4 regions of the Rhizobium sp. RCC_161_2 genome follow, and region 1 is predicted to be linked to each of the others. Evidence: predicted binding sites of a transcription regulator. Region 1 holds the regulator's gene; each other region holds the start of a gene.
The links. The regulator LexA, encoded in region 1, represses DNA repair genes until DNA is damaged. The targets are predictions, from matches to a motif close to TGTTCNNNNTGTGTTCNG.
Positions count from the first base shown of each region.

Region 2: AB6803_RS15835 (2'-5' RNA ligase family protein) is a predicted target of LexA. The motif match lies at 3,603-3,620, and genes of this name have one in related genera.
Region 3: AB6803_RS14475 (ATP-dependent helicase) is a predicted target of LexA. The motif match lies at 1,921-1,938, and genes of this name have one in related genera.
Region 4: AB6803_RS19485 (helicase-related protein) is a predicted target of LexA. The motif match lies at 3,361-3,378, and genes of this name have one in related genera.

Region 1 covers NZ_JBFUPL010000002.1:634,494-640,104, reverse strand. Annotated here, with positions in the region: gene AB6803_RS07235 (ComEC/Rec2 family competence protein) at 1-2,353, shown strand, start outside; gene lexA (transcriptional repressor LexA) at 2,334-3,056, opposite strand; gene AB6803_RS07225 (VOC family protein) at 3,449-4,336, shown strand; gene kdsA (3-deoxy-8-phosphooctulonate synthase) at 4,333-5,172, shown strand; gene eno (phosphopyruvate hydratase) at 5,323-5,611, shown strand, end outside.
Region 2 covers NZ_JBFUPL010000005.1:272,773-278,383, forward strand. Annotated here, with positions in the region: gene AB6803_RS15810 (oxidoreductase) at 1-551, opposite strand, end outside; gene AB6803_RS15815 (winged helix-turn-helix transcriptional regulator) at 642-1,073, shown strand; gene AB6803_RS15820 (NAD(P)H-dependent oxidoreductase) at 1,108-1,905, opposite strand; gene AB6803_RS15825 (LysR family transcriptional regulator) at 2,003-2,923, shown strand; gene AB6803_RS15830 (methylated-DNA--[protein]-cysteine S-methyltransferase) at 2,957-3,520, opposite strand; gene AB6803_RS15835 (2'-5' RNA ligase family protein) at 3,752-4,318, shown strand; gene AB6803_RS15840 (SulP family inorganic anion transporter) at 4,297-5,611, opposite strand, start outside.
Region 3 covers NZ_JBFUPL010000005.1:6,773-12,383, forward strand. Annotated here, with positions in the region: gene secD (protein translocase subunit SecD) at 1-810, shown strand, start outside; gene AB6803_RS14470 (SMP-30/gluconolactonase/LRE family protein) at 881-1,753, opposite strand; gene AB6803_RS14475 (ATP-dependent helicase) at 2,017-4,086, shown strand; gene mmsB (3-hydroxyisobutyrate dehydrogenase) at 4,083-4,970, opposite strand; gene AB6803_RS14485 (enoyl-CoA hydratase/isomerase family protein) at 4,994-5,611, opposite strand, start outside.
Region 4 covers NZ_JBFUPL010000007.1:229,268-234,878, reverse strand. Annotated here, with positions in the region: gene AB6803_RS19485 (helicase-related protein) at 1-3,119, opposite strand, end outside; gene AB6803_RS19480 (DUF3309 domain-containing protein) at 4,404-4,559, shown strand; gene AB6803_RS19475 (YMGG-like glycine zipper-containing protein) at 4,607-4,861, shown strand; gene AB6803_RS19470 (hypothetical protein) at 5,036-5,209, shown strand; gene phbB (acetoacetyl-CoA reductase) at 5,256-5,611, opposite strand, start outside.

The DNA of each region.
Region 1 (5,611 bases):
GCCGGTGGATCGGACACAGGATCAGGCCTCATCGGTGACGCGGCTGCATCTGGCCGCGAACCGGATCAGACTCGGCATCTACCAATCGGTCGAAGAGGAGGCGGCGCATGGGCGGGCGCTCCTCTTCGTGCCGGTCTATATCGGTCTTGGCGCGATCTTCTGGTTTAAAGCCGGCGCCGATCCGCCGCCGCAGGCTGTCTTCGCGGCGCTCCTGATCTTGGCGGGTGCTTTCTTTCTGAAGCAGCACGCGGAGCCTTGGCTGCGGCACCTTCTGCTGGCCGGAATGCTGACATGCGGCGGCATGGGATTGGCCCAATGCGAGGCCTGGCGAGCCTCGACCGTCATGCTCGACTCTGCCGTGACGACCACGATTACCGGGCGGATCGAACGACGCGAATCGGACGATAACGGGCGCTGGCGTTATGTCGTTGCACTTGAAGCAACCGAGAAACCGAGCATCCGCCGGGCACCGGAGCGGGTTACCATTTTCGTGCGCAAACAGCCGCAGCCCTTCCAACTCGGTGATCGCATCCAGGGCAGGGTGCGGCTGACCCCGCCGGCGGGACCCGCCCTGCCGGGCCTCAACGATTTTGCCTTCAGCGCATATTTCAACGGCATCGGCGCGAATGGTTTTGCCTTTGGAACACCGGCACTCATGTCACCTGCCGGCGATATCGGCGATGGAACTCTTCTCGATAAAGCGGATATCTGGCTTGCGGGTTTGCGCAACAGCATTGGTGACAGGATCAGGAAGACCCTGCCCGGCGATACCGGTGCCTTTGCGGCAGCGCTTGTCACCGATGAGAGACGCGCAATATCGGATGACACGACAGAGGCGCTGCGGGCGGCGGGTCTGACCCATATCATCGCCATTTCCGGCCTGAACATGGCTCTCTCGGCTGGCATCTTCTATGTCGGCCTGCGCTATACCCTCAGCCTGTTCTTCGGGGTGGCACAGGCGTGGCCGACGAAGAAGATCGCGGCCATCGGCGCGCTGCTGACGGTCACTGCCTATTACCTGATTTCGGGTTTCGGTGTTTCAGCGGAGCGCGCCTTCATCATGATGGCGATCATGCTGGTTGCCGTGCTTTTCGACCGGCCCTCCATCAGCCTGCGCAATGTCGCACTATCGGCGATCATCATACTTGTCCTTTCCCCATCGCAAGCGTTGGGACCGAGTTTCCAGATGTCCTACGCCGCGACGCTGGCTTTGGTGTCCGGCTATTCGCTCTGGACGCGTCGGCGGCATCGGGAGAGCGTTCTTTCGCGGTTTCGGATATTGCGTCCGCTGCTCTTCGTCTCGCGTTTCTTCGGCGGCGTATTGTCGACCTCCTTTCTCGGCGGTGCATCGACGGCGATCTTCTCGATCGAGCATTTTCATCGGCTGTCGACCTATGGCCTTGCCGCCAATCTGGCGGCCATGCCGATCGTTTCCTTCATCGTCATGCCGTTCGGCATGGCCGCGATGCTACTGATGCCCTTTGGCCTAGATGCATGGTTCTGGCAGATCACTGGCGAGGGGCTGGATATCGTCATCCTCATCGCCAAGACTGTCGCCTCCTGGGGTGGCAATATTCCTTTCGGCCGCATGCCGGTCTGGCTGTTCCCGACATTCATTGCCGGCTTCGTATTGATGGCTTTGCTGAAGACATGGTTGCGGCATGCGGGCGTGTTGCTGATGATTGGCTCGGTTGTCGTTGCGGCGCTTGTTCCTGATGCCCACAAGCCCGATCTAATGATTTCCGAGGATGGCACGCTGGTAGCCTTGCGGCGGGACGATGCTCTGACGACCAATCGCGAAAAGCCGCCTGATTTCATTTTCGAGCAGTGGCAAAGGGCACTGGCGATGACCGATCTCCGCCCGCCGACAATGCTTCCACCCGATAGCCAGCTTCCCAAGATCGGCAAGTCGGACAGGAACCGCCGCCTGACTGTCGACGAAGAGAACGCTGTCCGCAAGGCGATGGATGCCGCATTGGATAAAGCGGGGGAGGGTGGCTTTGCCTGCCAGAAACGGGCGTGGTGCGTGGCGATGCTGGACAATGGCGATATGCTCATCACCATCGAGGATGCGGCCTATCTCTCTCCCGCCTGTGACACTGCCAATATCGTCGTCACCCCTGTCCGGCTGCGGCTCGATCGCTGCCGCTCGGGTGCCATGCTGTTCACAGGGGCCACATTGCGGCGAACAGGATCTATCGAAATGGATCTCAGTGCCGGCAAGCCAATCGTCTCGACCGCGTATGATACTCTAACGCGGCCGTGGAACTTGCATCGCTCCTATGATTGGCGAACGGGCACATTCGGCGCACCGATCGCGCCCGTGTCACCTATCAGTGATAGCGGCGGATAAGGCCGACGAGCTTGCCCTGCACTTTGACGCGATCCGGTCCGAAAATACGGGTCTCGTAGGCAGGGTTAGCCGCCTCAAGTGCGATCGAGGCACCTTTGCGGCGGAAGCGCTTCAATGTCGCCTCTTCATCGTCGACCAAGGCAACGACGATATCGCCGGGATTGGCGGTCGTGCTGTTGCGGATAATGACGGTGTCGCCATCGAAGATGCCGGCATCGATCATCGAGTCGCCTTTGACCTCGAGCGCATAATGCTCGCCGGAGCCAAGCATGTCGGCGGGGACAGTGATATCGTGGGTATTGTTCTGGATGGCCGAGATTGGAACACCGGCAGCGATGCGACCCATGACCGGCACCGAAACGGCGCTGTTGTTCTCGTCATTTGCCGGCTTGGCGGGGGCCGGCGGCTGTACGGGCTGGGGCTTGCCCAGGCTGCCTTCGATGACACTCGGCGAGAAGCCGCGGCGCGGCTGCAGGCTTGGACTATAGGCTTCCGGCAGCTTGATGACCTCCAGCGCCCGAGCCCGATTCGGCAGTCGGCGGATGAAGCCGCGCTCTTCCAGAGCCGTGATCAAACGATGAATGCCCGACTTGGACGCAAGGTCCAGCGCATCCTTCATTTCATCGAAAGAAGGTGGAACGCCGGACTCCTTCATCCGTTCGTGAATGAAGAGAAGCAGTTCCTGCTGCTTGCGTGTCAACATCGTATTTGAACCCCAGAATCGTGAAGGTGTCGTGAAACAAATCCAGAACGGACACTATATGTTCCATATGTGTTCCGCAAGTCCCTAATTTTCGATGAATGTTTTGCCGGCGCATCAAATAAAGGGGAACATAACAAGTCCCGAGTAAGCAGAACGGCGGAGTATTCAGCGCTGATCAATGAAGCATATGCGGAAATCGACGATGATCGATTCTGCGGAAATGAGAGCCGATAACCACTGAAACCCGGAGCAATCCCGGCTTCCGCGCAGTTGCAACACATTCGATAATGAGCCCTCCCATTTGCGATCGGCCTGGTTTTAAACGCTGCGTTTTCATCTTGAATTGAGCGTCGGAAGAGCGCAAACCTGCGACATGCATCAAGGGGGAAGCCATGGTTTCATCGCCGCATCCGCTGGATCATCTCGTACTGCCGACGGTCAATATTGCCATGGCGCGGGAACGGCTGGGCAAGCTTGGTTTTACCGTCGCCGCCGATGCGCGCCATCCCTTCGGCACCGAGAATGCCTGCGTGTTCTTTTCCGACAAGACCTATCTGGAGCCCCTAGGCGTCGCGTCGCAAGAGCAATACGAAGCGAGCATCGAGGAAGGCAATGTTTTCGTTGCCCGTGACCAGGCCTATCGTTTTCGCGTCAGTGAGGAAGGGTTTTCGGCCATCGTTCTCGGCACGAAGGATGCCGTCGCCGATGACAAGCGGTTCCTGGCCAATGCCATGTCTGCTGGGCGGATGCTGGATTTCGAGAGGCCGATGCGTATGCCGGATGGCTCGGAAACCATCGCCGGTTTCCGTCTCGCTTTCGCGGCCGACCTGCGGTCCCCGGATTTCCTGGCCTTCTGCTGCCAGCGCATCAACCCTTTGCCGGCTGATCGTGATGCCCTGGAGCGGCATGCCAATGGTGTGACCGGCATTGCGCGCGTTGCTGTTTCGACGCCCAAGCCAACCGTGTTTCGGGGCTTCTTCGAACGGGTTGCCGACGGATCAAAGATATCGGAACATTCCTTCGGGCTGACGATCGAGACGGCGAACGCCAGGATCGAGGTCCTGACCCCGCAAGGCATGGAAGCTTTTTACGATTTTCCCTTGCCGACGGGCGATCCTGGCCTTCGGGCGCGCGCAATCCTTTTCAGGACATGCGATCTTTCCGTGACATCGTCGCATTTGGCTGCTAACGGCGTCACATACACGCGTAAGAACAATCGTATTCTGGCAAAGCCCGCCCCCGGACAGGGCGCGTTGTTCGCCTTCGAGGAGATAGCATGAGCACCAATTCCGAAGTGATCGTCGGCGAGGGCGCATCCAAGGTTCTGTTTTCCAACACCGCCAAGCTGTCGCTGATTGCCGGCCCCTGCCAGATGGAAAGCCGCGATCATGCCTTCATGGTTGCCGGCGTTCTGAAGGAGCTCTGCGGCAAGCTCGGCATCGGCCTTGTCTACAAGTCTTCCTATGACAAGGCGAACCGTACGTCGCTCTCCGGCAAGCGCGGCATCGGCCTGGAAAAGGCCATGGAAGTCTTTGCTGATCTCAAGAAGGAATATGGCTTTCCGGTCTTGTCCGACATTCACACCGAGGAGCAGTGCGCTGTCGTTGCCAAGACGGTAGACATCCTGCAGATCCCGGCCTTCCTGTCGCGCCAGACCGACCTTCTCGTTGCCGCCGCCAAGACCGGCCGCGTCGTCAACGTCAAGAAGGGCCAGTTCCTGGCGCCCTGGGACATGAAGAACGTGCTGGCCAAGCTCAACGACAGCGGTAACCCGAACATCATGCTCTGCGAGCGTGGCGCCTCCTTCGGCTACAACACGCTGGTCTCCGACATGCGCTCGCTGCCGATCATGGCGGCCATGGGCGCTCCGGTGATTTTCGACGCGACTCATTCCGTGCAGCAGCCGGGCGGGCAGGGCGGTTCGACGGGCGGCGACCGCCGGTTCGTCGAGACGCTGGCACGCGCAGCCGTCGCCGTCGGCGTTGCCGGCGTTTTCGTCGAGACGCATGAAGATCCGGACAACGCACCGTCCGATGGTCCGAACATGGTCTATTTGAAGGACATGCCGCAGCTTCTGGAAAAGCTGCTGGCCTTCGACGCCATCGCCAAGGCTTGAGACTTTAAGCGGCATTCAACAGGCTGACATGAACTTGCTATACGCGGCCTGTTGGAGCGCCAGATCGAGGTGCGGAGCGGCATTGTAATTTCCGCGACTTCGATTAAGACGATTTCAATCGATTTATAACCCAGCGAGCAGGAAGCTATCATGACCGCAATCACCGACATTATCGCCCGCGAGATTCTCGACAGCCGTGGCAATCCGACTGTTGAAGTCGATGTCTACCTCGAAGATGGCAGCCTGGGCCGTGCAGCGGTTCCGTCGGGTGCCTCGACCGGCGCGCATGAAGCCGTCGAGCTTCGTGACGGCGGTAAGCGCTATCACGGCAAGGGTGTCGAAAAGGCCGTCGAGGCCGTCAATACCGAGATCTTCGATGCGATCGGCGGCATGGACGCTGAAAACCAGATCCAGATCGACGACATCATGATCGAACTTG
Region 2 (5,611 bases), on a different contig from region 1:
TCGAAAGCCGTGCGGGTGACGCCGGGCTCCACCAGCACGACACGGATGCCTTGCGTCCTCACTTCGTGGTCAAGCGATTCCGAATAGCCTTCGATCGCGTGCTTGGTCGATGCGTAGAGGGCGTTGAACGGGGCCGGGATGAGCCCGAGAATGGAGCTCAGATTGATGATTCTGCCCCTCCGCTGGCGTCTCATGACAGGCAGGATCGCATTCGTTAGGCGCACGACGCCGAAGACATTGACGTCGAACAAGGCCTTTGCCTGTGCGGCAGAGGACTCCTCGGCACCTCCGAGCAGCCCGATCCCGGCATTATTGACGAGAAGATCGATCCGTCCCGCGCGGCTCACGACATCGTCAACCACGTTCTGCACGGACCTGTCGTCGGTGACGTCGCAGACCAGCATTATCACGCCATCCGAGGTATCGGCCATCGGCTTGCGGCTGGTTCCGAACACCCGGTAGCCATTGCGCCGCAGCGCTCGCGCCGTTGCCAGCCCGATGCCGGAGGAAGCGCCCGTGACCAGGGCGACGCCGCGTTCTTTATTGCTCATTTGTCTCAGCTTTCATTTTTGTCATGGAACATCGATGAAAACTAAGTTACTATCATTTCGAAACTAAGTCACTATCAAAAAGATACTAACATGCAGAATCTTTCGGACCAACCTTGCCTGATCGCCCGCAGCCTCGCTCTGGTGGGGGATGCATGGAGCATGCTGATCCTGCGGGATGCCCATACCGGGCTCACCCGCTTCGATGAATTCCGCAAGAGCCTCAGCATCGCTCCGACGATCCTCACCCGTCGGCTTGCGGCACTGACCGAAGATGGATTGCTGGAAAAGCGGCGCTACTCGGAGCGCCCGCCGCGCGATGAATACGTGCTGACCGAAGCGGGCCGGGATTTCCTGCCGGTCTTGTTCGCGATCGGCGCCTGGGGGCGAAAACACCGCAACGCAGACGGTGTTACCCGGTTCTTCGATGCCGAGACCGGAGACGAGATCGATCCTGTCACCATCGATCGCGCGACCGGCGCTCCGATCGGAACCCGCCCGATCCGTATCGTCATGCCCGAGTGAACCGCACCAACCCGACGAAAGAGCGGCCGTCGGGCTAATCAGCCGTCGTCTCATACTTCAAATGCAGAGCAAAGCCGGTCGCGGTGGCCTCACCCAGCTCCGGACGGAGCTGCATGCTCGGGATCAGATAATCGCCGCCATTCTGTTGCCGATAGGGGATGGGCGGCGTGGAGCCGAGCGTCCGCATCCGCTCACGCAGGCCCTCGGCAACGGACCCGAAGCCGGCTTCATCGAGACGATCGACGCTGTAGGTCACGAAGGGCGGCAGCACATCATAGCCGGGATAATAGAGGATGCCGTGATTGATCGGGAAAAGCAGGTCGTCGATCGGTCCATTGACCCCGCGCGGCGAGTAATGCGCCTCCCAGCCGCCGGCGGTGACGATCAGCATGGCGCGCTTGCCTGCCAGCGTTCCTTCACCGTAGCGGTCTCCCCAGCGCTTATCACTGTGTTCGCCGACGCCATAGGCGAAGCCGTAGGCAAAGACCCGCTCGACCCAGCCCTTCAGGATGGCCGGCATGGAGAACCACCAGAGAGGGAATTGCAGGATCAGGGTATCCGCCCACAGAAGCTTCTCGATCTCGGCTTTGACATCGTCGGTCAACGTATCGGCGTCGAAGGCATTCTTGGACGCCGCGACCGGTATAAGGCGTGCATCCGGCGCCAATGAGGGGAAGTCGGCGCGGTCGATCTCGGATTTCCAGCCGTTGGCATAGAGGTCCGACACCCGCACCTCATGGCCCTGAGCTTCCAGCTCCTTGATGGCGATGTCGCGTAGCGCACCGTTGAGCGAGCGAGGTTCGGGATGGGCAAAGACAAGCAGAACTTTCATGGGCAGCGGTCCTTGAGTGATGGAAGATTGACCCACAAAGTAGTCAGTGCCGGAATGATCCGCTATATCTAGGCAATGGATAAGACTATGCCGAAAAATGGATAAATCCGATGTCACGCTGGAGCGCATGCGAACCTTCGTCCGCGTGGCGGAGCGCGGCAGCCTATCCGCGGTGGCACGCGAGCTCGGAATAGGCCAGTCGACGGTAACCCGGCATCTGCGGGAGCTCGAGGAGGCAGTCGGCGTTCCCCTGCTATCGAGAACCACCCGGCGCGTCACCATGACTGACGAAGGCAGCCGCTATTATGCCGACAGCATCCAGATCCTACGGCTTGTCGAACACGCCGGCGATGAGGCCCGCAGCACGCGCGGCGCGCCCGCCGGCACGATCCGCATATCCTGCACGGCCGCCTTCGGCGTCCTGCATATCAGCCGGATGATCTTCGCCTTTCAGGACCGCTATCCCGAGATCGCAGTCGATCTCAGCCTCACCGACGAGCGCGTCGACCTTGTCGAAGAAGGCGTCGATATCGCATTACGCCTCGGTCCGCTTGCCGACAGCTCCATGAAACTGCGCGCGCTTGGTCAGAGCCGGCGCCTGCTGGCCGCCGCACCCAACTATCTGGCGGCGCGGGGGATACCTGTCGTCCCGCAGGATTTGTCCGGTCATGAAGGCATCCGGATGTCAAACATAGCGGGCAGCGATACGCTCGTCCTCGAAGGCCCGGATGGCAAGCGCCATCTGGTGCCTTTCGGCGGACGGTTCCGGGTCGACCACGGACTTGCTGCGCGCGAAGCTCTCGTCGCGGGACGCGGCATCGCCCCCGCCCATCACTGGCTCGTCGACGATCTGCTGGCGAACGGCCGGCTCGTGGCAATTCTACCAGACTATGCACTGCCGCCGGTTCCGCTCAGCATGCTGATCGTTCCCGAGCGGGCGGGAATTGGCCGGGTCCGGCTGCTGATCGACTTTCTCGCCGAACAGATTGCCGGCATGCCGGGCATCGGGCAGGCGTGACCGGAGCGTTGACCTCGAAGCCCGATCTCCCGCCTAAAACCCGAGGGATTGCTGCACGGGCTTCGGCGGCGCAAGCTGGACGCCTTCGAGTTCCAGCATGCGGGCCTTGGCGGTGGAGCCGCCGGGTGCCGAGAAGCCGCCGATCTTGCCGCCGGCGGCAAGCACCCGATGGCAGGGGATGATCAGCGCCACCGGGTTCCGCGCCATGGCCTGGCCGACATCGCGGGCGGCTTCCGGTCCGGCGCCGAGCTGCTTTGCCAGCGCGCCGTAGGTCGTCGTGTGGCCCCATCCGATCTGTCGCGCAGCTGCATAGATGCGCTCGAAGAAGCTATCCAGTTCGCCGAGGTCCAGCTTGATACGGGAAAAGTCGATTTCCTCGCCTGCAAAATAGCGCTTCACGGCAGCGACCGCGTCAGTCACCTCCAGCGGCGGCGTGCCCGGCCGGGCATCCGGAATGCGACGCAGCAGAAGACGCTCGGTTGAGCCTGCCTCTTTCGTTGGCAGCTGGAAGCGCGTGACGCCGATATCGTTCCAGGCGATCCCGCAGAAGCCGCCCGCGGTTTCGAAGATCAGATAATATTGCTGTGCATCGCTCATGGCAAAAGCTCCATGTTTCCACTTGGCCATGAGAATCGTGCTTCGGACGGCCAAGTTCAACCCGATTCTTGCATGGATCGTATGTTCCTCTTTTGTTCTTGATTTTGCAACTATGCGATCTTAGGATACGCAGAATTTTCGCGTACAGGACAAGGCAAGGCCGCCTGGCTTTGAAGCAATCCCATGAGAAACAACGGACAGCTTTCGCTCAATCTCGGAGCGGGATCGCGGATGCGAAAATCCAAAGCCGATCCGACGCATGTGGAAGCTCTTTATTTCGCCATCCTGCCGGATCCGGACATAGCCTCGGCAAGTGTCGACCTGGCGAATGATCTGCGCCTGCAACATGGCTTTTCGGCAAAGCCGCGCCGCCCGGATCTGTCTCATATCTCGCTTTATAGGATCGGCTCCTATCGCGGCCTGCCGGAGGAAGCGGCGTTTGCGGCGATGCAGGCAGCATCGACCGTCAGGGGACGATGCTTCCAGGTGGAGTTTGACCGGGCGGTCAGCTTCGGAGGCGGCGACAATCGCCCGCTGGTTCTCTGGAACAGGGACGGAAATGCGGAGCTGAAGGCACTTCATCGGGAGTTGGACGCAGCCATGCGGCTCACCGGATTTGCCAATGACCATGAGGGGAAATTCGAGCCGCACATGACGTTGCTCTACCAAGGCCATCTCATTCCGGAGGTGACGCTCGAAAGGCCGGTCTCATGGACCGTCCGGGATTTCGTGCTCGTCAACAGCCTGCAGGGCAAGGCCAAACACGAGCATCTTTGCTACTGGCTGCTATCGGACTGAGCCGCGCTGCTCTTTGATGCCTGTCCGATCGCCGCGATCGCGTCGTCGACGCTGAAGCTGCAACGGCTGTCGATATCCGCCATGCCGGCCGCTGCCATGAGATCGCGGACGCGGTCGTGGACGCGAGCGAATTGCAGGCGGATGCCGGCGACGCGCATGGCGCCGTCAAATTCCATCAACGCATCGAGCGCAGTGCTGTCGAGGTCGGAACTCTCCTCAAGGCTGAGAACGACGGACCTGATCCCCGCCTCTCCTCGGCTGCGCGACAGGATCTCACCGAAGATCGTATCGGCATTGCCGAAGAACAGCGGTTCGCCGGGGCGCCAGATGGCAACGCCGGGCGTTTCCGACGCCTCCTGGTGGCGGCTGAGGTCAACGAAATTGTGGCTGCTTCCAAGCCGCCCGAGACGGGCGATATAGGGCGAGGCCAGCCGGTGCATCATCGCGGCCAATGACAGCGCGATCGCCAGCAGCATACCGTTGAGGACGCCGAAAATCAGCACGCCCGCCGTGGCGCCGAGGGCAACGTAGAAATCGCGGTGGAGCCGCCTGAGGCGCAGGATCGGGCTGGGGTCGAGCGCATGCGTCAGCGCCGCGATCACCACGGCGGCGAGCACCGGCTCCGGCAGCCGCGCCACCAGCGGCCCGGCGCAGGCAATCAGGATGGCAAGACCGATAGCGGCGAAGACCGCCGTGGCGCGCGTCTTCGCGCCTGCCGCCTCGCTGGCGAAACCGGCGGAAAAACCAGCGCCGACTGGCATGCCCTGGACGACAGCGCTGGCGATATTGGCAAAGCCGAGTGCACCCAGCTCGCGGTTGACCGCCAGCGTATCGCCGTAGCGCAGCGCCAAGGCCCGCATCGTTCCCCAGGATTCGGCAAAGAGAATGAGCACCAGCGGCACGGTGAACTGCGCCAGCCGCGAATAGGCCACCCAGCCGGCATCGGGCAACGACGGCCATTGCGGCAGGACCTCGATCGTCCCGACAAGCTTGACGCCGTGGCCGGCCAGGTCGAGGACGAAGGAGCTGAGGATGCCGGCCGCCAGCACGAGGAAAGCGCCGGGAATGCCCGGCACACGCTTGAGCAGCAGCAGAGCGGCGAGCGCCACGATCCCCACCGCGACGCTCACCGGATTCCATTGCGGGATCGCCCCAAACAGCGCAGCGGCATAACTGAAGATATTGGAGCCCTGCACGGAGGCGCCGACGAGAATCGGCAGCTGATGCAGAATGATGGTAATCGCCAATCCCAGTGCAAAGCCGCGCAGCACCGGGCGCGAGATGAAGCCGGTG
Region 3 (5,611 bases), on a different contig from region 1:
AAGGACGCGGCCGATTTGTCGACCTTCCGCGAGGGCCTGAACACACTCGGCCTCGGCGAAATCTCACTGCAATCTTTCGGCGACAACAACAGCATCCTTGTCCGCGCCCAGCGCCAGGACGGAGGCGAAGAGGCACAGACAGCCGCGGTGACCAAGCTCAAGGCAGAAATCACCAAGATCGACCCGGCCGCGACCATTGAAGGCACCGACGTCATCGGTCCGAAGGTCTCGGGCGAGCTTGCCTGGGCCGGCATCCTGTCGGTCGTGATCGCCAGCTTGGCGATGCTCGTCTACATCTGGGTGCGGTTCGAATGGCCGTTTGCGGTCGGCGCCATCGTCACGCTGATACTCGACGTCACCAAGGCGATCGGCTTCTTCGCGATCACTGGCCTCGATTTCAACCTGACGGCCATCGCCGCGATCCTGACGCTTGTGGGATATTCCGTGAACGACAAGGTCGTGGTCTATGACCGCATGCGTGAAAACATGCGGCTCTATAAGTCGATGCCGCTGCGAGATATCATCGACAAGTCGATCAACGAGACCCTGGCGCGAAGCCTCTATACCAACGCCACCGCCTTCCTGGCGCTGGTGCCGATGGCGATCTGGGGCGGCAGCGCCGTTTCCAGCTTCGCGATCCCGATGGTGTTCGGCATACTTGTCGCTGGCGCCTCATCGATCTTCATCGCTGCGCCGATCCTGCTCTTCCTCGGCGACTGGCGCCGCCGCCATGCCAAGGCGGTTGCCAACGATGCAACGCCGGCTGACGACAAGCCCGGCAAGGACAACAAGCAGATCCCCGCCGCATAAGTAGCGGATCGACATGAATGAGGACATGCCCGGCCACCGGGCATGTCCAAGCGGCCTTCGGGCTAGTATGCTAGATAGACGGCATATGCAGTGGCAGCCCCGGACGCGGCGCCACTATTCTTTCCAAAGCACCGTTTTCCTGCTCGGTAATGAGCATATATTTGCCGTCGGGCGTGAAGGCGACGTTGCCCGGCCGCATGCCGTTGGTACGGATCCGGCCGGCCGTCTTTCCGGCGGGATCGATCAGGCAGACCTCACCCAACCCATGGAGCGCGCAATAAAGCATGCCATCGCGATCGAAGGCCATGCCGGCGGGGCCGCGCAGCGCCGTGATGGCGGGTGCGGGTATCACCTGGGCAAACAGTTCCTGCCGCGCACCGACGATCTGACGATGGATTTTCCCGGTCAGGGTCTCGCTGTAATAAAGCCGCCCGTCCGGCCCGAACGCGATACCGCTGGTATGGAGCAGGCCGGTCGCAAGCACCCGCAGCACGCGGCCTTCGCCGGGATCGATTTGATAGACGCGGCCGTTATACGGAGCTCGGAAGAAATCCGGATTGATATCGGCGCCTTCGAGCAGATCGGAGGCACGGACACCGGAATCGGTCATGTAAAGCAGGCCGTCGGGGCCGAAGGCAAGATCGTTGGGATAGAGAAACGGGCCGTCGCTGCCGCCTTCGATGACCTGCAGCATCCGGCCTTCCGGAGAGAGCCGAACCAGGGAATTTTCCGGGCCGCCGGCTACCCAGAAACAATTATCGCCGTCGACTGCAAGGCCGCTCGGCCGACCGCCGGGCCGGCAGATTTCATGGCGCGTTCCGTTGGTGGCAATCACGGTCAGGCAACGACGGCTGTCGCCCATCTCCACAAACGCGACGTGCCCATCCGACAGGGCAACCGGCCCTCCAGGCTGGCGCAATCCGGTGGCGATTGTCTCGTTCATGCTCTGGAACCCTCGCCTATGCGCTCCGAAACTCGACTGTCATAAATGTTACATAAGTACGCAAAAGGCTGTTTTCGAGCAGGCATTCATTAAATCTGAAGTAGTTCCTTGGCGGGAGGGTCACATCGGCGTGTAAAACCGACCGAACTTGACAGTTTTGGACAATTGGGAACATTCATCGAACATTCGGATATGATTGCGATCGTGATTCGCCGCCGATTCCGCATTCGCGCGCCTGCCGTGCGAAGCCTTCAGGAGAGCCCATGAGCGCCGCCTATCTGGAAAAGCTGAACCCGGAGCAGCGGCTGGCGGTGGAGCATGGCACCATGGTCGAAGGCAGCCATATTGCCGGGCCGCTGCTGGTGATCGCCGGCGCAGGCTCCGGCAAGACCAACACGCTTGCCCATCGCGTCGCGCATCTGATCGTCAAGGGCGCCGATCCCCGCCGTATCCTGCTGATGACCTTTTCCCGCCGCGCCGCCGCAGAAATGGGTCGCCGCGTCGAGCGCATCTGCCGCGAGGTGCTGGGCGCCAATGCCGGCATCATGGCCGACGCGCTCGCCTGGACCGGCACGTTTCACGGCATCGGAGCGCGGCTTCTCAGGGATTATGCCGAGCAGATCGGTCTCGATCCGGCCTTCACGATCCATGATCGCGAGGACAGCGCCGATCTGATGAACCTCATTCGGCACGATCTCGGCTTCTCCAAGCTGGAAAGCCGCTTCCCGACCAAGGGAACGTGCCTTGCCATCTATTCCCGCGCCGTCAATTCCGAAGCGCCGCTCGAAGAGATGCTGCGCGATTTCTTCCCCTGGTGCGCCACCTGGGACAAGCAGCTGCGCGACCTCTTCGCCGCCTATGTCGAGGCCAAGCAGGCGCAGAACGTCCTCGATTACGACGACCTGCTGCTCTACTGGGCGCATATGCTTCACGAACCACTGATCGCGCAAGACATTGGCGGCCGCTTCGACCATGTGCTGGTCGACGAATATCAGGATACCAACCGGCTGCAATCGTCGATCCTCCTGGCCCTGAAGCCCGATGGCCAGGGGCTGACCGTCGTCGGCGACGATGCGCAGTCGATCTATTCCTTCCGCGCCGCGACGGTGCGCAACATTCTCGATTTCCCCACGGCCTTCACGCCATCAGCCAATATCGTCACGCTCGACCGCAACTACCGCTCGACGCAGCCGATCCTTGCCGCCGCCAATGCGGTGATCGACCTCGCTTCGGAGCGCTTCACCAAGAATCTGCGCACCGAACGCCAGAGCGCCGAGCGTCCGCGGCTGGTGACGGTGCGCGACGAGGCCGATCAGGCGCGCTATATCGCCGACCAGGTGCTGGAAAACCGCGAGAGCGGTGCGAAGCTGAAGCAGCAGGCCGTGCTGTTCCGCACCTCAAGCCACAGCGGGCCGCTGGAAATCGAGCTGACCCGCCGCAACATTCCCTTCGTCAAATTCGGCGGGCTGAAGTTTCTCGACAGCGCCCATGTCAAGGATATGCTGGCCGCTCTTCGTTTCGCCCAGAACCCGCGCGACCGCGTCGCCGGCTTCCGGCTGATGCAGCTGCTTCCGGGCGTCGGCCCCTCGACTGCCCAGCGCGTGCTCGACCATATCGCCGAAGAAGCCAGCCCGATGGCGGCTCTTGCCGAGTTTCCGGCACCGCCACGCTCGGGCGAGGACTGGACGGGTTTCGTTGCGACCATGCAGGAGCTGAAGAGCGGCAAGGCCGGCTGGCCGGCCGAAATCGGCTTGGTACGGCAATGGTACGAGCCGCATCTGGAGCGGGCGCATGAGGATGCCCCGACGCGGCTGGCCGACCTGATCCAGCTCGAGCAGATCGCCGGCGGCTATGGCTCGCGCGAGCGCTTCCTCACCGAACTGACGCTCGACCCACCCGATGCCACCAGCGACCAGGCGGGCGTGCCGCTGCTCGACGAGGACTATCTCATCCTTTCAACCATCCATTCCGCCAAGGGCCAGGAATGGACGAAGGTCTTCCTGCTCAACGCCGTGGACGGCTGCATACCGGCCGACCTCGCTGTGGGATCATCCGCCGAGATCGAGGAGGAGCGACGGCTGCTCTATGTTGCGATGACGCGCGCCAAGGACAGCCTCGACCTCGTCATCCCGCAACGCTTCTTCACCCACGGCCAGCATGCGCAGGGCGACCGGCATGTCTTTGCCTCGCGTACGCGCTTCATTCCGGTGACGCTCTTACAATTCTTCGAAGTCTGCGGCTGGCCGCAGGCGCGATCAGACAGCCCGGCCGCCATCCAGGCGCGACAGGTGCGCGTCGATGTCGGGGCACGGATGCGTGGTATGTGGCGTTAGCTTCGCGCTGTTTCCCGAAACATCTCGATGATCGCGGAGAAGTCGCGGCCGCCATTGCCTTGCTTTTCGAACAGAGCGAAGAGTTGCGCCGCCTCGGCACCCAGCGGCGTCGATGCGCCGCTCGACAGAGCCGCCTCCTGCGCCAGCCGCAGATCCTTCAGCATCAGCGCTGCCGCGAAGCCCGGCTTGTAGTCGTTGTTGGCGGGTGACGTCGGCACCGGGCCTGGCACCGGGCAATAGGTATTGATCGACCAGCATTGCCCGGAAGACGTCGAGGCGACATCGAACAGCGCCTGATGCGAGAGACCGAGCTTTTCGCCGAGAACGAAGGCCTCGCAGACGCCGATCATCGAAATGCCGAGGATCATGTTGTTGCAGATCTTCGCCGCCTGACCGGCCCCCGCCTCGCCGCAATGGACGATCTTGCGGCCCATCACCTCCAGCAACGGCTTGGCGGCCGCGAAACTTTCCGGGGAGCCGCCGGCCATGAAGGTCAGCGTTCCGGCCGCAGCACCACCGGTGCCGCCGGAGACCGGCGCATCGAGCGACAGGCAACCGGCATCTCCGGCCATGGCATGCGCCTTGCGGGCGCTGTCGACATCGATGGTGGAGCTGTCGATCAGCAGCGTGCCCTTCGGCACCGAGCGCAAGATGTCGGTCCAGACGGTCAGCACATGCTGACCCTTTGGCAGCATGGTGATGACGGCTTCGGCGTCCGCCAGTGCCTCGGTCAGCACGCTTGCCGCCTTGACGCCCGTCGCCTCTGCCGCCTTCAGCATGTCATGCGAGAGGTCGAAGCCGATGACGGCGTGGCCGGCCTTGACCAGATTGGCGGCCATCGGGCCACCCATATTGCCAAGCCCGATGAATGCGATCCGTGTCATGATGCTCTCCTCCCAGATCCTCGTTACGCGAAAAGCGGCGGTTGCGCCGGCACGAAGAAGCGGTCGATACTTGCGGCATCGACCTCGCCAAGTACCGCCGGCGACCATTTCGGATTGCGGTCCTTGTCGATGACGGCAGCGCGCACGCCTTCGTAGAAGTCCGGATTATACAATATGCCGAGGCAGGCACCGAGTTCACGGTTCAGGCACTCGGCAAGGCTCGCGCTCGCCCGGCCGGCCCGCAACAATCGCAGGGTCAGTTTCAGGCTGGTCGGCGAGCGGGTGGCGATCACGTCAGCGGTTTCAGCAGCGAAATCGCCGGGCTCCTGCGCCAGCGCCTGCAGAATGTCCTCGACGGTATTATGGGCGAAGGCCTGGTCGATCGCCTCCCGGTTGGCGGTCAGACGGCTTGTCCCGGTGTCGAGCGCCATGGCCGAGATCGCCCTGTGCACATCCGCCGGGGATGCCGCGGCGGGCAGTGCGGCGATCGCCTCGATCAGGGCCGGAAGGTCCAAAGACGCGACAGCGTGATCGGCCAGCCCGGCATGGATGGCATCGGCAGCGCTGATGATCAGGCCCGTCAAACCCATCCAGGTGCCGGCCTCGCCGGGTGCTCGCGGCAACAGCCATGTGGCGCCGAC
Region 4 (5,611 bases), on a different contig from region 1:
ATCGGCTTTTCCTTGCGCGGCGGCTTGGCCTCGAAACGCAACGGCTGCGGCGCGCCGCGATTGTTGCGATCGTTCCGGTCATTGCGATCGTTGCGCTCTTTCCGCTCGCCGCGATCCTGACGGTCGCCGCGTTCAGTGCGATTGCCCTGATTCTGAGGACGGCCGCCATCGCGGTTGTTGCCACGCGGGCCACGATTGTCGCCACGAGCTTCGCGCCCTTCGCGATTGCCTTCAGTGTTCGGCTGCTGCTCACCACCGCTATTGTTGCGGCGATTGCCCTGATAACCGCGTGCCTCGCCCTGGCCCTGCTGGCCGCGGCGGTCGCCTTGGCCGCGTCCGCCCTGGCGCTGCTGGTTGTCGTTGCGCCCGCCAAGACGCCAGAGCAGAACCGGCTTCGGTTCGACCGGCTCGGCAGCGGCTGCGTCGGCAACATCAGTGGCGGAGGCTTCCACGGTCTCCGCAGCGGCAACAGCCGGTTCCGCCGGAGCTTCAGCGGCAGGCGCTTCCGTGGCGGGAGCTGCGACCTCGGCAACGGTTTCGCCTTCCGTGGCCGGCTCATCGCTGGCACCATCGGCATCGTCATGATCGGCAGCAACTTCCGCGGCCTGCGACGCCGGAGCCGGAGCCGAAGAGGCATCCTGCTGTGCGAGGTAGGCCGTCGCATCTTCCGCCTTCACGGCATCGGCGCGATAACCGAGACCCTTGAGGATCTCTTCCATGTCTTCCAGCGTTGCACCGAGGATCGAAAGCATCGCCGTCGTCGTCGTAAAGCGGCGCCCGTCATAGGCTCCTTCCGGACGCGATGCCTGACCCGGCTTCCACTGCAGCAGCGGACGGATGATATCCGCCAGGCGCTCGAGGATGTCGATGCGAACCGCGCGCTTGCCGAGGAAACGGAAGCCGGCAAGCTTGTAGAAGGTGCGCTCATAGGTCGGATCGGTGACGACCGAGGTCCGGCCGGCGGCGAGCACCGGGATCAGGTCGCCATAGCCCGGCTTGTCGAGGCCATCATTCTTCAGCGCCCAGAGCAAAGTGATGAGTTCGGCCGGCGCCGGCTTCAGCAGGGCTGGCACGAAAATATGGTAGGCGCCGAAGCGAACGCCATAGCGGCGCATCGAGGCGCGTCCGTCCTGATCCAGCGACTTCACCTCTTCAGTGACGTCGCGGCGGAAGAGCACGCCGAGGTTTTCAACGAGCTGAAAGGCCAGCCCCTTGGCGAGCCCCTGCAGGTCCTCGGCGCGCGACAGGTCGTCGAGCGGCTTCAGCACCGTGCTGATATGATGGTTCACGAAGCGCTCGATACGGGCGGCGACATGGTCGCGCGCATTGCCCGTCAACTGCTCGTCGGCGAGCAGGATGACACGCGGCCGCATGATGTGATCGCTGCCCGACAGGCGCGCCACGGGATCGCCAAGCCAACGGACGAGACCATCCGCGCTGATCGCCAGATCGCTGTTGCCGGCCGCATGCATCCGGGCGGCACGCGCCTCGAATTCCAGCGCGAGCGCCTTTAGCGAGGCGGTCTGGACTGCCTTGGCGTCCGGCCCCTCGGTTCCCGAGACCGGCGTGAACCGGAATCCGGTCAACTGTCCCACATGATGCCCCTCAACGAAGACATCCCCATTCACACTGATTTCAGCTTCCAGCATCGCATTCTCTCTCAGGCGCTTCATGAGCACAGATGTCCTGCGATCAACAAAGCGGTTCGTCAACCTCTCATGTAACGCGTCGGACAATCGATCTTCGATTTCCCGCGTCTTTTCTTGCCAGTGTGTCGGATCGGCAAGCCAACCGGGCCGGTTCGACACATAGGTCCAAGTCCTTATCTGCGCGATTCGCGCCGAAAGCGTGTCGATCTCGCCATCCGTCCGATCGGCGCGGTGCACCTGTTCGGCAAGGAAGTCCTCTTTTACCGTGCCATAGCGCACGAGGTCGGAAAAGAGGGTAGCAATAAGATCGGCATGCTGAGCGGGCGTAATACGCCGATAGTCGGGAAGTGCACAGGCTTCCCATAATTTTTCGACCCGCGCCGGGCCGCTGGCAAGATCGGCAATCTCCAGATCGCGCGACAGCGCTTCCAGCGCTTGCTGATCGACCGCCGGCAGTGCTCGCGTCAGGCCCGGTACGCGTGGCGCCTCCTCTAGGCTCGCACGGAGCGAAGCGATCGACGAAAAATCGAACTGCTTGGTGCGCCACTGCAGCACCTTAACATTATCGAACTCGTGACCCTCGATGCGGCGCACCAGTTCGTCGTCGAAGGGATCGACCTGCCCCGTGACGCCAAAAGTGCCGTCTTTCAGATGGCGCCCGGCGCGGCCGGCGATCTGGCCGAGCTCGCCCGGATTGAGATTGCGGAACTGATAGCCGTCGAACTTGCGGTCCTGGGCAAAGGCAACGTGATCGACATCGAGATTGAGGCCCATGCCGATCGCATCGGTCGCCACCAGATATTCGACGTCGCCAGCCTGATATAGCGCCACCTGCGCGTTGCGGGTGCGCGGACTGAGCGCACCGAGCACGACGGCCGCCCCGCCGCGCTGGCGGCGGATGAGCTCGGCAATGGCATAGACCTCGTCGGCGGAAAAGGCGACGATCGCGGTGCGTTGCGGCAGGCGGGTGATCTTTTTCTGGCCGGCATAAAAGAGATGCGACAGGCGCGGCCGCTCGACGACGGTGATCCCCGGCAACAATTGCTCAAGGATCGGCCGCATCGTGCCGGCGCCGAGCAGCAGCGTCTCGTCACGGCCGCGCAGATGCAGAATACGGTCGGTGAAGATATGGCCGCGCTCGAGATCGCCGGCGAGCTGCACCTCGTCGATGGCGACGAATGAAGCGCGCGTCTCGCGCGGCATGGCCTCGACGGTACAGACCGAATAACGCGCATTGGGCGGCGAAATCTTCTCTTCACCGGTGACCAGCGCAACATTCTGCGCTCCGACCTTCTCGACGACACGCGTGTAGACCTCGCGCGCCAGCAGCCGCAGCGGCAGGCCGATCACGCCGTTGCCATGCGCCACCATGCGCTCGATAGCGTAATGGGTTTTGCCGGTATTGGTCGGTCCGAGCACTGCGGTTACTCCGCGTCCGCTCAGGATCATTGGCTGCGAGGTCTGAGTCATAGGTCCATGCATGGGCGAGAAACCACTGTCTTGCGATCAGCAAGCTCCCCAGGGAAGAGAAGAAGAGATGACGACCATATGTGACAAAGGCAAGACCTGAATCAAAAAACAACCGCCGCAACACTCGATTTCATAAATAACAAGCTCAACCAAAAGCTACATTATCGCTACATCCCAGGCGAGTCCCGACGAGTCCGGAACAGCTTGAGAACGAATCGGCGACGAATCGCTGACTCTGAAGAGTTCCCATTTTGTTCACTACAATATATGGATTTGATTCATAAAGTCCCACCACATGCTGAATCCTCTTTTCCCTTGCTTTTCCCATGATATGGGAGTCGAGCAACTGCTCGGCAGGAATCGGGATCACCGTGCGAAACATGGTTAACCATATATAAATATGGCGATTTCCTTTGCGAATCCGGCTCAGGGAAGCGCTCCGTTAAGATTCGGGTCAAAGCCGGAACGAATCGGCGACGAATCACCGACTTCCTCGGATTCTCTCTTTGTTCTCCACAATATCTAGCGCATTTGCGGAGAAAGCACACTGGACTCCGCATGGTTGAAGCGCAGAATCAGCCCGAATCGAGGATTGCAATTAACCTTTAAGCGAAGTCGAATAAAATAAATCAATAAATTCTCTTAGGGGTTGCATCCGTTAACACCTCGACCAAAGCCGGAACGAATCGGCGACGAATCGCTGATTCCGCTCTGTATTCTATTTGTTCACGGCTACATGTAGCGAGCGGACGAGGAAGCCGATCCAGATGGAGAATGGGCTAACGGAGTGGACTAGCCCGAAAGCGCGCGATTTTAACGATTTCAATCGATGGAGCACTACCTTACGGCGATCGGGCCGATGCCCGCATATCGGAAGGCAATCATCGCTTCGAGGCACTATCGCCCACCGGCGTTAACTAAAGCCCAAATGCAGAACGAATCGCTGACGAATCACGGACAGGCCCATTTTCCCGTTTTGTTCATCGCAACATATTGTATTTAAATAAATTTTTAACCATAAGAAGAGGTCGTCGAAGGGCATATTCCGGCGCGCAACGCGCTGCTCCGTTAACCTTTTGCCTCGGCCTGCCGACGCGTCCTCACACCGGCGGTTATTTCTGAGCCGGAACAATTTCGTGCGGCGCGAGTTTCTTCGGGTAGCGAACAAGGTGCGCCGCCCGTTTTGCATAAACGAGGTAAATGGGCACACCGATTGGAGCAACCACTGGAGCGAAGTCTCACTCCAGCGGAAGCTTCAAGCGCTGGACGCGGAGGAAATAAGCGATGCTTGGTACCATTTTACTCATAGTAGTGATTCTCATGCTGATCGGTGCATTCCCGAGCTGGGGCTACAGCCGAAGCTGGGGATATGGTCCATCCGGCGGTCTCGGCCTCGTTCTTGTCATTGTTCTCATTCTATTGCTGATGGGCCGGATCTGATCGGGCTGATAACGTTGAAAACCTCATCATACCAGGGAGCAAATACCATGAAAAAAATCATCGTCGCGATCGCCATCGTGGGCGCACTCGCATCATGCAGTGCCACGGAGAGAGGCACGGCCATCGGCGCCGGAACCGGCGCAGTCATCGGCGGTGTTGCCACCAATAGCTGGGGTGGTGCCGCAGTCGGCGCCGTGGCCGGCGGTGTTGTCGGCAACCTCATCGGTCGCTCTCATGAGCGCCGCGGCTATTGCGTCTACCGCGACCGCTACGGCAGCCGCTACGAGGCTCGCTGCCGCTAAGGCAGTGACAGGCTAAGACAGAGTTCACGGACGGCCGTCAGCACTTTGTTGACGACCGGCCGTGAAAGTCAAATGGTCATGCCGAAAACTTCGAACCGGAATTTTCTGGCGAATACAAGCACCCGCGCCGATCGCGTAGGGATGGGTCAACGTTTTTGAAAAGGGACGGACACCATGATTGCAATCATCGCAGGCATTGCAGCGCTCGCTCTCGTCGGTACCAGCTTCGCCGCACTGATCCACGCTTCGCGGGTGCGGGACAGGGAAATGCGCCGGATGGTGTTCAAGCCCGTGATCCTGGAATTCAAACCCAGGCAACAGCGCTCCGGGAATTCAGGCCGGAACTGATTGCCGGACACTCCCGACAATCAGCCAATACATTATTTCCGTCAGCTCAAACGACGAACTGGCCGCCATTGGCGCTGATCGTCGATCCCGTGATGAAACCGGCATCATCAGCGGCAAGGAAGACGACGACGCGTGCGATCTCTTCCGGTTCACCCAACCGTCCCACGGGGATCTGCGGGATGATGCGCTCGTTCAGCACCTTTTCCGGCACCGCAAGCACCATTTCCGTGCCGATATAGCCGGGGCAAATGGCATTGACGGTGATGTTCTTGGCCGCCCCTTCCTGCGCCAGCGCCTTGGTGAAGCCGAGATCGCCGGCCTTGGCGGCGGAATAGTTCGCCTGGCCCATCTGGCCCTTCTGGCCGTTGATCGACGAGATATTGATAACACGCCCGAAGCTGC